One region of the Haliea sp. E17 genome, then DNA from elsewhere that is predicted to be linked to it. Evidence: predicted binding sites of a transcription regulator. Region 1 holds the regulator's gene; each other region holds the start of a gene.

The links. The regulator sigma-54, encoded in region 1, starts transcription at its own class of promoters, with help from an activator protein. The targets are predictions, from matches to a motif close to TGGCACANNNNTTGCNNT.
Region 2: ACNKU3_RS04615 (VPLPA-CTERM sorting domain-containing protein) is a predicted target of sigma-54. The motif match lies at 1,206-1,223, and genes of this name have one in related genera.
Region 3: ACNKU3_RS13650 (glutamine synthetase beta-grasp domain-containing protein) is a predicted target of sigma-54. The motif match lies at 979-996, and genes of this name have one in related genera.
Region 4: ACNKU3_RS11525 (HesB/IscA family protein) is a predicted target of sigma-54. The motif match lies at 1,351-1,368, and genes of this name have one in related genera.

Annotation. Positions count from the first base shown of each region.
Region 1 is NZ_JBLWFK010000011.1:18,964-21,160, forward strand. Features, by position in the region: gene hpf (ribosome hibernation-promoting factor, HPF/YfiA family) at 1-104, opposite strand, end outside; gene ACNKU3_RS20465 (RNA polymerase factor sigma-54) at 241-1,713, opposite strand; gene lptB (LPS export ABC transporter ATP-binding protein) at 1,870-2,197, opposite strand, start outside.
Region 2 is NZ_JBLWFK010000002.1:326,013-328,209, reverse strand. Features, by position in the region: gene ACNKU3_RS04620 (acyl-CoA synthetase) at 1-306, shown strand, start outside; gene ACNKU3_RS04615 (VPLPA-CTERM sorting domain-containing protein) at 427-1,038, opposite strand; gene ACNKU3_RS04610 (LLM class flavin-dependent oxidoreductase) at 1,518-2,197, opposite strand, start outside.
Region 3 is NZ_JBLWFK010000005.1:49,185-51,381, reverse strand. Features, by position in the region: gene ACNKU3_RS13650 (glutamine synthetase beta-grasp domain-containing protein) at 1-906, opposite strand, end outside; gene ACNKU3_RS13645 (PP2C family protein-serine/threonine phosphatase) at 1,249-2,043, opposite strand; gene ACNKU3_RS13640 (serine/threonine protein kinase) at 2,062-2,197, opposite strand, start outside.
Region 4 is NZ_JBLWFK010000004.1:232,528-234,724, reverse strand. Features, by position in the region: gene ACNKU3_RS11540 ((2Fe-2S) ferredoxin domain-containing protein) at 1-29, shown strand, start outside; gene ACNKU3_RS11535 (hypothetical protein) at 48-443, shown strand; gene ACNKU3_RS11530 (Rossmann-like domain-containing protein) at 470-1,207, shown strand; gene ACNKU3_RS11525 (HesB/IscA family protein) at 1,413-1,736, shown strand; gene nifU (Fe-S cluster assembly protein NifU) at 1,793-2,197, shown strand, end outside.

The sequences.
Region 1 (2,197 bases):
GTGATATTGTCAAAGTGGCGTTGCAGTCGCTCGAACTTGCTCTCAACGTAATTGCGCAGGGGGTCGGTGACCTCCACGTGGTGTCCGCTGACGTTCAGTTGCATAGCTTGGCTCCTTGTTGCTGATGAGCCCGGGTGAGCCCCGGGGAGGGCGCCGCCGGATTCCGGCGAGACCTTGGAATCAGTCTAGACCACTTGGTGACCGGCTGGCACAGGTGGTCGGGCGATATTGGCATAAAGATCATACCAGCCGCTTGCGCTCGTTGGAGGGCGGGATGTTAAGGCTGTCCCGGTACTTGGCGATGGTCCGCCGGGCTACTTCAATGCCCTGTTCGTCCAGCAATTGGGCGATCTTGTTGTCGCTGAGAGGCTTGCGGGGGTTTTCTGCCGCGACCAGCTTGCGGATCAGTGCGCGAATCGCCGTTGAAGAGCATTCGCCACCGCCGCTGGTGGATACGTGGCTGGAAAAGAAATACTTGAGTTCGAAGATACCGCGCGGGGTGTGCATGTACTTCTGGGTGGTGACCCGGGAGATGGTGGACTCGTGCATCTCCACCGCCTCGGCAATGTCGTGCAGCACCAGCGGTTTCATGGCTTCCTCGCCGTATTCGAGGAAGTTGCGCTGGTGCTCGACAATCTTGCTGGCCACTTTCATCAGGGTTTCGTTGCGGCTCTGCAGGCTCTTCAGGAACCAGCGCGCCTCCTGCAGGTTGTCGCGCAGGTAGGTGTTGTCGGCACTGTTGTCCGCGCGCTTGATCAGGCTGGCATAGTCGCTATTGATGCGCAGTTTGGGCGCGATATCCGGGTTGAGCTCCACCACCCAGCGGCCTTCGCGCTTGCTGACAAAAACGTCGGGCACCACGTATTCGACATCTTCCGGGGCGAAGGATTGCCCCGGGTTCGGGTCCAGGGTCTGCAACAGCGCCAGTACCGACTTGAGTTCGCTTTCAGCGAGCCGGGTGCGGCGCAGGATCTGGTTGTAATCGCCGCCGGCCAGCTGCGGCAGGTGGCGGTTGAGGATCAGCCGCGCCGGCTCGAGATAGGGGGTGTCGGCGGGCAGTTGCTGCAACTGCACCAGCAGGCATTCCTGCAGGCTGCGGGTACAGACGCCGGCGGGTTCGAATTGCTGCAGCCGGTGCAGCACCGCCACGATCTCGTCCATCTCGATGTCGAGTTCCGGGTCGAAGGACTCGTGGATTTCCTCCAGCGACAGGGTCAGCCGGCCGTTGCCGTCGGTGGCGTCGAGCAGGGTCAGGGCGATCAGGTGGTCGGTGTCGGAAAAACGGGTGAGGTTGAGCTGCCAGAGCAGGTGGTCGTGCAGGGATTCCCGCGAGCTGTTGCGGGACTCGAAGTCACCGTCGTCTTCCATGGGCGCCGGGGCGGGGGAAGAACTGGATGGCAGCAGGTCTTCCCAGCGGGTGTCCACCGGCAGGTCATCCGGCATGCTCTCGGAGCCGGTGGTGTTAGCCTCGTTGAGTTCGGCGCTTTCCCAGTCGCTGTTGCCGGCCGGGCCTTCGGGCTCGTTGTTACCGTTCTCCACCTCGTTGCCGCCGAGGTCCTCTTCGCCGATTTCCAGCAGGGGGTTACTGTCCAGCGCCTGCTGGATTTCCTGCTGCAGGTCCAGCGTGGAGAGTTGCAGTAAGCGGATGGCCTGCTGCAACTGCGGAGTCATGGTCAGTTGCTGGCCGATCTTGAGTTGAAGCGATTGTTTCATCGACAGCTGGAAAGAGCCCCTGGGTGCGTCCCCGTACGGGGTGGCGCAGTTGAACACGACTTGGAGTGTAGCGCCAGCGTGCAAACTCTGGCAACCGCTTGGCTCGAAATTTGCTTGTTGACTTTTTTTACGTTTAGCAGTGGTGTTGCGGATGCCTTAAAGGCGGAATTGTTCGCCGAGGTAGACCTTGCGCACCTTGGCGTTGTCCAGCACTTCCTGGGAGGTGCCTGAGGCGATGATGTGACCTTCCCCTACGATATAGGCCTTCTCGCAAATATCAAGTGTGTCGCGCACGTTGTGGTCGGTAATCAGGATGCCGATACCGCGATCGCGCAGGTGGTTGATGATTTGCTTGATGTCGCTCACCGAGATCGGGTCGACGCCGGCGAAGGGTTCGTCGAGCAGGATGAAGTCCGGTTCTGTCGCCAGCGCGCGGGCGATTTCCACCCGCCGCCGCTCGCCGCCGGAGAGCGACTGGCCGAGG
Region 2 (2,197 bases), on a different contig from region 1:
AACGTGTACACCACGGAAGTCGAAAACGCCCTGATGACCCACCCAGCGGTACAGGACTGCGCCGTGATCGGCATACCCCACGAGGAATGGGGCGAGGCAGTTCACGCCATCGTGATATTACGTCCGGGCACCGGGGCTGCCGAAGGCGACCTGATCGCCCACTGCCGCAAGCAGATAGCCGGCTACAAGCTGCCCAAGGGGATCACCTTCCGCGAGGAACCCCTGCCGCTGTCGGGGGCCGGCAAGGTGTTGAAAACCGAACTGCGCAAACCCTGGTGGGAGGGACGTGGGCGCAATGTGAATTGAGGTGCCTGCGCTCGCAGTATCAGGACGCCGTATCGCCATTCGGCGGTACCTGTAAAGGCCTTGATTTACAGGCACAAAAAAGCCCGCCATCTGGCGGGCCTTTGTTTATCGCCGGTTTGTTCAGGCAGCGCGGCGCAGGCGACGAGCACCCACCAGGCCACCGATAGCGGAGATGAACAGCCACGCCGCGGCGGGTACCGGGACCGGCGTAATGCCAGTGACCGACAGGCCTCGCAGGGTAAATACCGAACCGCCAGCTATGCCATTGATATAGAGGGTATCACCGGCCAGGACATTGAGGTTCAAGGCGTTGAATGTGGTTGAACTCAACGCCGAGGAGCCGGTATTGAACGTCTTTGAACCACTGCCGCTAACTGCGGTGGCGCTGTAATCAGCAGCATCCCATGCGCCAAATGTAAGGGAGTTCAGTACCACACTCTGGGTAAAGGTAATGGCAAGGGATTCCCCACCGTTGATCCCCGCGTTACAGAACAGGCCGCAGGGGCCGACACCGATTCCATAGGTCGCAGATGGCGCCGCACCATAGTTGTAGTACCCAAGGTTGCTACCATTGGCATCCTGAATCGTGACCCCGATGCCACCGGAGCTGGTGGAGTAGCCGGACGTCGAAACGCCACCCAGTCCACCAAAATTGAAATCCGCACCAATCGCCGACTGGCCTACCAGCAGAGCCACTGCCGCCACCAGCGCTTTCAGATTCTTATTAATCACTCTAGACCACCCTCGATTTTTCAATTTTTGTTTTTCTGGCGTACAGGACCATCAACTGCCGGAACATCCATGTGTCGCCCCACCTTCCATGGCGGGAGTAACGAAACCAGCCGGTTACCACTCTGGACCTTGCACAAAAGCAACCAGGTCCAGGCGACATCACATAAAAAGCAATAGGTGTGCCAAGTGTGTAAAATCAAGTACTTAGTGTGAACCGGTTCAGCAAAATCCCTGAAAATGTAAAGCCCAGTGACACCGGGGTTGGACAAAAATCGAGCAGGCTGGAGAATGCCCCTGGCACTAGGTGCCCGGCAACGCCAGCCGCGGTTCCCCGCAAAAGCTCGGGAAACACACACAATCCGACTGCCTGAGATTTTGAAATCCGAAAGCGAAACAGGCACGCTGGCCCGGGACACGGTGACGGGGGAATCACTGTGTAAACGAAGTTGACGGCATACCGCTCACCGCCGGGTCAGGCCTCAAACGCTATTGCGTACCGCCGCCAGCACTTCCCGCACGAACAGCCCTGGGCCCTGTCGCTCGAGTTCCGGGTGAAACCCAGGGCCGACGACGACGAAGCGCTCGATACCCAGACGGTGGAGTTGCAGCAGGCGTTCGACACAGTGCTCGGGTGAGCCGACAATGGCAAAGCGGCGCACGAAATCAAAATCCAGTTGCGCGCCGCCGAGACGGTCATGGGCTTCCACGTCACCGTGGACGGTCATGTCATAGCCCGCGCGAATCTTTGCCAGGTTCTCCGCGTCATTTTCGCTGCGCGGGCCCGCCGCTTCCCCCAGCATGATCTGGAAGCGCGCCAGCGGCGCGACAAAGCTGGTTGCGGCTTCGCGCACAGCCTCGAGGTCCGGGTGGCAGACGACGATCACCTGGATGCCATAGCTGACGCCGTCCGCCGGCATACCCGCCTCGGCGCGCGCCCGCCGCGCGGTCTCCAGGGCCCACTGCACACGCTCCGGGATGGCTCCCACGCTGAACGTCACACGCTCAGCTATGCATGCGGCCATGCGAATGACCTTGGGGCCGGTGGCGGCAACGTCGAGAGGCACCTTGGGCAAGTCCCCCGGCAACCATTTAAGCCGGGCCTGTTCCGGGCGATGGCCCAGCGACAGGGTTTCCACGGAGCCCGCCGCCTGCAGATCAC
Region 3 (2,197 bases), on a different contig from region 1:
TGTGGTGATAGGAATACGGATAGATGCGCCGCGGTCGGAGATGCCGTAGCTGAACTCGTCGATCGCCTGGGTTTCGTGGCGGCCGGTCAGACGCTGGTGGTTGTCGGCACCGTAAACGCTGATATGGCGCTCGATGTTCTTGCCGAATTCCTCACAGATCCTGGTGAAGACTTCTTCCTTGCCCTCTTCACGCATCGCGGTATTGGAGAAGTTGGCGTGCATGCCGGAGCCGTTCCAGTCGGTGTCGCCCAGGGGCTTGGGATGCCATTCGATCCACAGGCCGTATTTCTCGGCGGTGCGCTCGAGCAGGTAGCGAGCCAGCCAGATCTCGTCGCCGGCACGCTTGGCGCCCTTGGCGAAGATCTGGAATTCCCACTGGCCGGCGGCCACTTCAGCGTTGATACCTTCGACGTTCAGGCCAGCTTCCAGGCACATGTCCAGGTGCTCTTCGATGATGTCGCGGCAGAAAGCGTTCTTGGCGCCTACCGAGCAGTAGTAGGGACCCTGGGGATCGGGGAAGCCGCCGGCGGGGAAGCCCGGCGGACGGTCGGTGCTGGAATCCCACAGGAAGTATTCCTGCTCGAAGCCGAACCAGTAATCTTCGTCGTCCTCGCCTTCCATGATGGTGGCGCGACCGTTGGATACGTGGGGAGTGCCGTCCGCGTTGAGCACTTCGCACATTACCAGGTAGGCGTTCTTGCGGTCCGGGTCGGGAATGACCATCGCAGGCTTGAGCAGGCAGTCAGAGGCGTTGCCCTCGGCCTGTTCGGTGGAACTGCCGTCGAAGGACCACATGGGGCATTTTTCCAGGGTGCCGTCGAAATCTTTGCGGACCATGGTCTTGCTGCGCAGGCTTTGAGTCGGGGTGTAACCGTCAAGCCAGATATATTCCAACTTACTTTTCATCTTGCGATTCTCTTTTGATAGCAGATTATGGAAGGAACCCAATGCGGGTAGTAAACCTCTAGCAGGCTCAAAAAAGCAAAATCCATTCCAACCTTGGCATTTTGCACCAAATGGAGGAAAAGCGACCATAAATGAGCGCCTTACGTGGATTTTGCCGGATTCTGGCGACAATTCACGCTGATTTGACATTTATGGGTGCATAAGATTGCGCGATGGCGGTGCATTTGGCGTGCCAAACGCACTAATTTGGTGCTTTTCAGTGTCGCAGGGTCTCCCCGGAATCGTCCATCTGCCCCCCTCCGGCGGCTTCGCTGCAAGCGGGGCGGGAGGGGCGCTGGGAGGTCAGGCAGGCGCGCTTGCGTCGACCACGATGGCAGTAATGTTATCGCGGCCGCCGCGTTCGAGGGCGAGGTCGACGAGGGCCTTGCAGCTGTCCTGGGCGGCGCCCTGGGCCAGCAGGGTTTGGATGTCGTCGCAGCCCACGGGGTTGTAGAGGCCGTCGCTGCAGAGCAGGTAACGATCGCCGTCGTGGACGCTGGCGAAGCCCAGGTCCGGCGTCAGGCTCTCGCGGATGCCTACGGCGCGGGTCAGGACGTGCGACGTGTGATGCGTGACCTTTTCCTCGGCGGTCAATTCACCCCTCGCGTGTTTCTGCTGCGCCAGGCTGTGGTCTTCCGTGAGCTGTACGAGTTCTCCGTCGCGCAGCCTGTACAGGCGGCTGTCACCCGCCCACAGGAAAAAACACTGATTACCATGGGCGAGCATTACCACCACGGTTGTCCCTGGCCGGTGTTTGCGGAAGGCGGTGCGACATTGCACGTTTGCCGCCTGCAATCGGGTTTCCAGGTCCTGTAGATTGGCGAGTACCGAACCCTGCGGGGAAAATGTCCGGAGCTGCTTGACCACGGCACTGCTGGCGAAGTCGCCGCGGCTGTGCCCCCCCATGCCGTCGGCTACTACCCACAGCCTCTGTTCCTGTGAGTCCAGGAAGGCATCCTCGTTGATGTGGCGTACGCGCCCGACATCGGTGAGGCTCGCGCTCCGCCATGTAATGGCTCCGGCGGCATTGGCGTCCTGTGTCCCTGCTTCGAAACTGTCCGCGATCTCTGCGATCTCTTGCAGTGAAATTTCCGGCATATGAAGTTCCACCCGATTTCAGTCGTTGAGCCAGTTTTCCCGGAGGATGCGCACCAGTTCGCCAGCTGATTCCGGCCGCCGCGCGGGGTCTTTCTGCAGGCACTGCATGGTCAGGTTGGCCAGCACTTCCGGGACGTGCTGGCGGGTAACCTTG
Region 4 (2,197 bases), on a different contig from region 1:
ACAAACTGGCCCCGGACTCGGCCTGGTAGGGGGCGCCGGTGAACAATATGACAACAGACCAGCTGCGCGACTCGGATGAACTGCTGCAGCGGATGGAGCTGGAACGCCCGACCATAGCCCAGCTGCGCGATGCGCTGCAGGCCCAGATGCGCCGCTACGGCTTCGAGGACCTGGTTGGCCGGCTGGCGGAGCCGCTGGTCAATCCGGAACTGCGCAAGGACTGTTTCGACGGCAGTGTCTCGCTGTTCGCCGAATGGCGCACCGAATCCGGGGCCCTGCTGGGCTACCTGCTGATTCACGGTGGCGGGCAGATCTACGCGGAATTCGACGTGCTGCGCGCCCACCCGACAAAACCGCAGTGGGTGATCGAGGCGATGACCGCCTGGGGCAGCCCCGACCAGGTCAAGGCCGAGCCGCGCCTGTTGCCCGCCATCGGCGACTGAGGGTGGTCGCGGCGAGAACATCGATTATGTCGCTGCTCCAGGACCGGGCGGCGAGTTCCGCCCGCCTGCAGCGGGTGCTCTTCGGTCTCAACTGGTCAATCGCGGAAACGGAAGCCTCGACGGGGCTGTGTTTCAGCCCGCTGCAGGTGGCGCGCAATATCGACTGGCCCGGCTCCCTCGCCGGACGTCCGGCGGACAATCTGCTGCCCTGGCTCGGCAGCGAGCGTCACATCGAGGTTGCCGCCGCGGTTGCCACCGTCAATGCCGTGCTGAACGGCGCGGACAATCCCCTGCTGCGGGCGGCCGAGCCCCTGTGTTTTGAGGCCGCCCCGCACCTGTCGGTATTCCATCACTTTGCCGGACAGCTCGACGGAGCCCGGGTCGTGGTGATCGGTCGCTACCCGGGGATCGAGCAACATCTGCCGGACTTCGACTACCAGTGCGTCGAACGCCGGCCCGGTCCCGGGGACCTGCCCGCGGAAGCCGCGCCGGAAGTCCTCGCCCAGGCCGACTGGGCCTTTATTACCGCCAGCAGCCTGGCCAACGGCACGCTGGCCGACCTGCTGCACTGGAGCCGCAATGCCCGCAGCGTGCTCATGGGGCCCAGCCTGCCCTGGCTGGCCGATTGGGCGGACTACGGTGTGGACTTTATCGCCGGGGTGGAGGTGCTCGACCGCGAGCGCCTCGGGCAGGTGGTGGGAGAGGCCGGGGGAACCCGTATTTTCAATGCCGCCGTGCGCTACCGCCTGTTGCAACTCGCCTGAGTCGGAATGCGACATCGCCCCCGCGGGGCCCGTGTAGCAAGTCCGACAAATCCCGCCGCAGGTGCCCTTCCCGACAGCGACCAAAGCCCTCCCGATAACGCTAAGTCACTGATTCAACTGCATTAAAAATTGTTTCACCGGTGTGGCATGTGGATTGCACTTTCCTCCCTACAGGCAGCAATCAAGCATCCACGGAGGCAACACCATGCTCAACATGACCGACAGTGCCGTCAGCGCAGTGCAACGTTTCATCGAGTCCGCGGGCAAACCCATCGCCGGACTGCGAATCAAGGTGGAGGGCGGTGGCTGCTCCGGGCTGCAGTACGGCATGCGCCTTGAAGAGAGTGTCGGCGAAGCCGACTCGGTGCTCGATTTCACCGGTGTGAAAGTACTGGTGGACGGCGACAGTGCCGGCCTGCTCGACGGTGTCACTGTCGATTTCATCGACGGCCTTGAAGGCACCGGTTTCAAGTTCGAAAACCCCAACGCTACGGCCAGCTGTGGCTGCGGAAAATCATTCACCTGCTGAGACGGATGCAGCTCATACGACACCCCGTCCGGCACTGCGCCAGGAGATCTTGAACCATGTGGGACTACTCGGAAACGGTCAAGGAACACTTTTACAACCCCAAGAATGCCGGCGCGGTTGCTGAAGCGAACGCCACCGGTGATGTGGGCTCCATCAGTTGCGGCGACGCCCTGCGCCTGACCCTGAAGGTCGACCCGGAGAGCGAGGTCATCCTCGACGCCGGCTTCCAGACGTTCGGTTGCGGGTCTGCAATCGCCTCTTCTTCGGCGCTCACCGAAATGGTCAAGGGCAAAACCCTCGACGAGGCGCTGACCATCAGCAACCAGGATATCGCCGATTACCTCGACGGCCTGCCGCCGGAAAAAATGCACTGTTCGGTGATGGGCCGCGAAGCCCTGCAGGCAGCGGTGGCGAACTACCGCGGCGAGGAGTGGGTCGACGACCACGAAGAGGGCGCACTG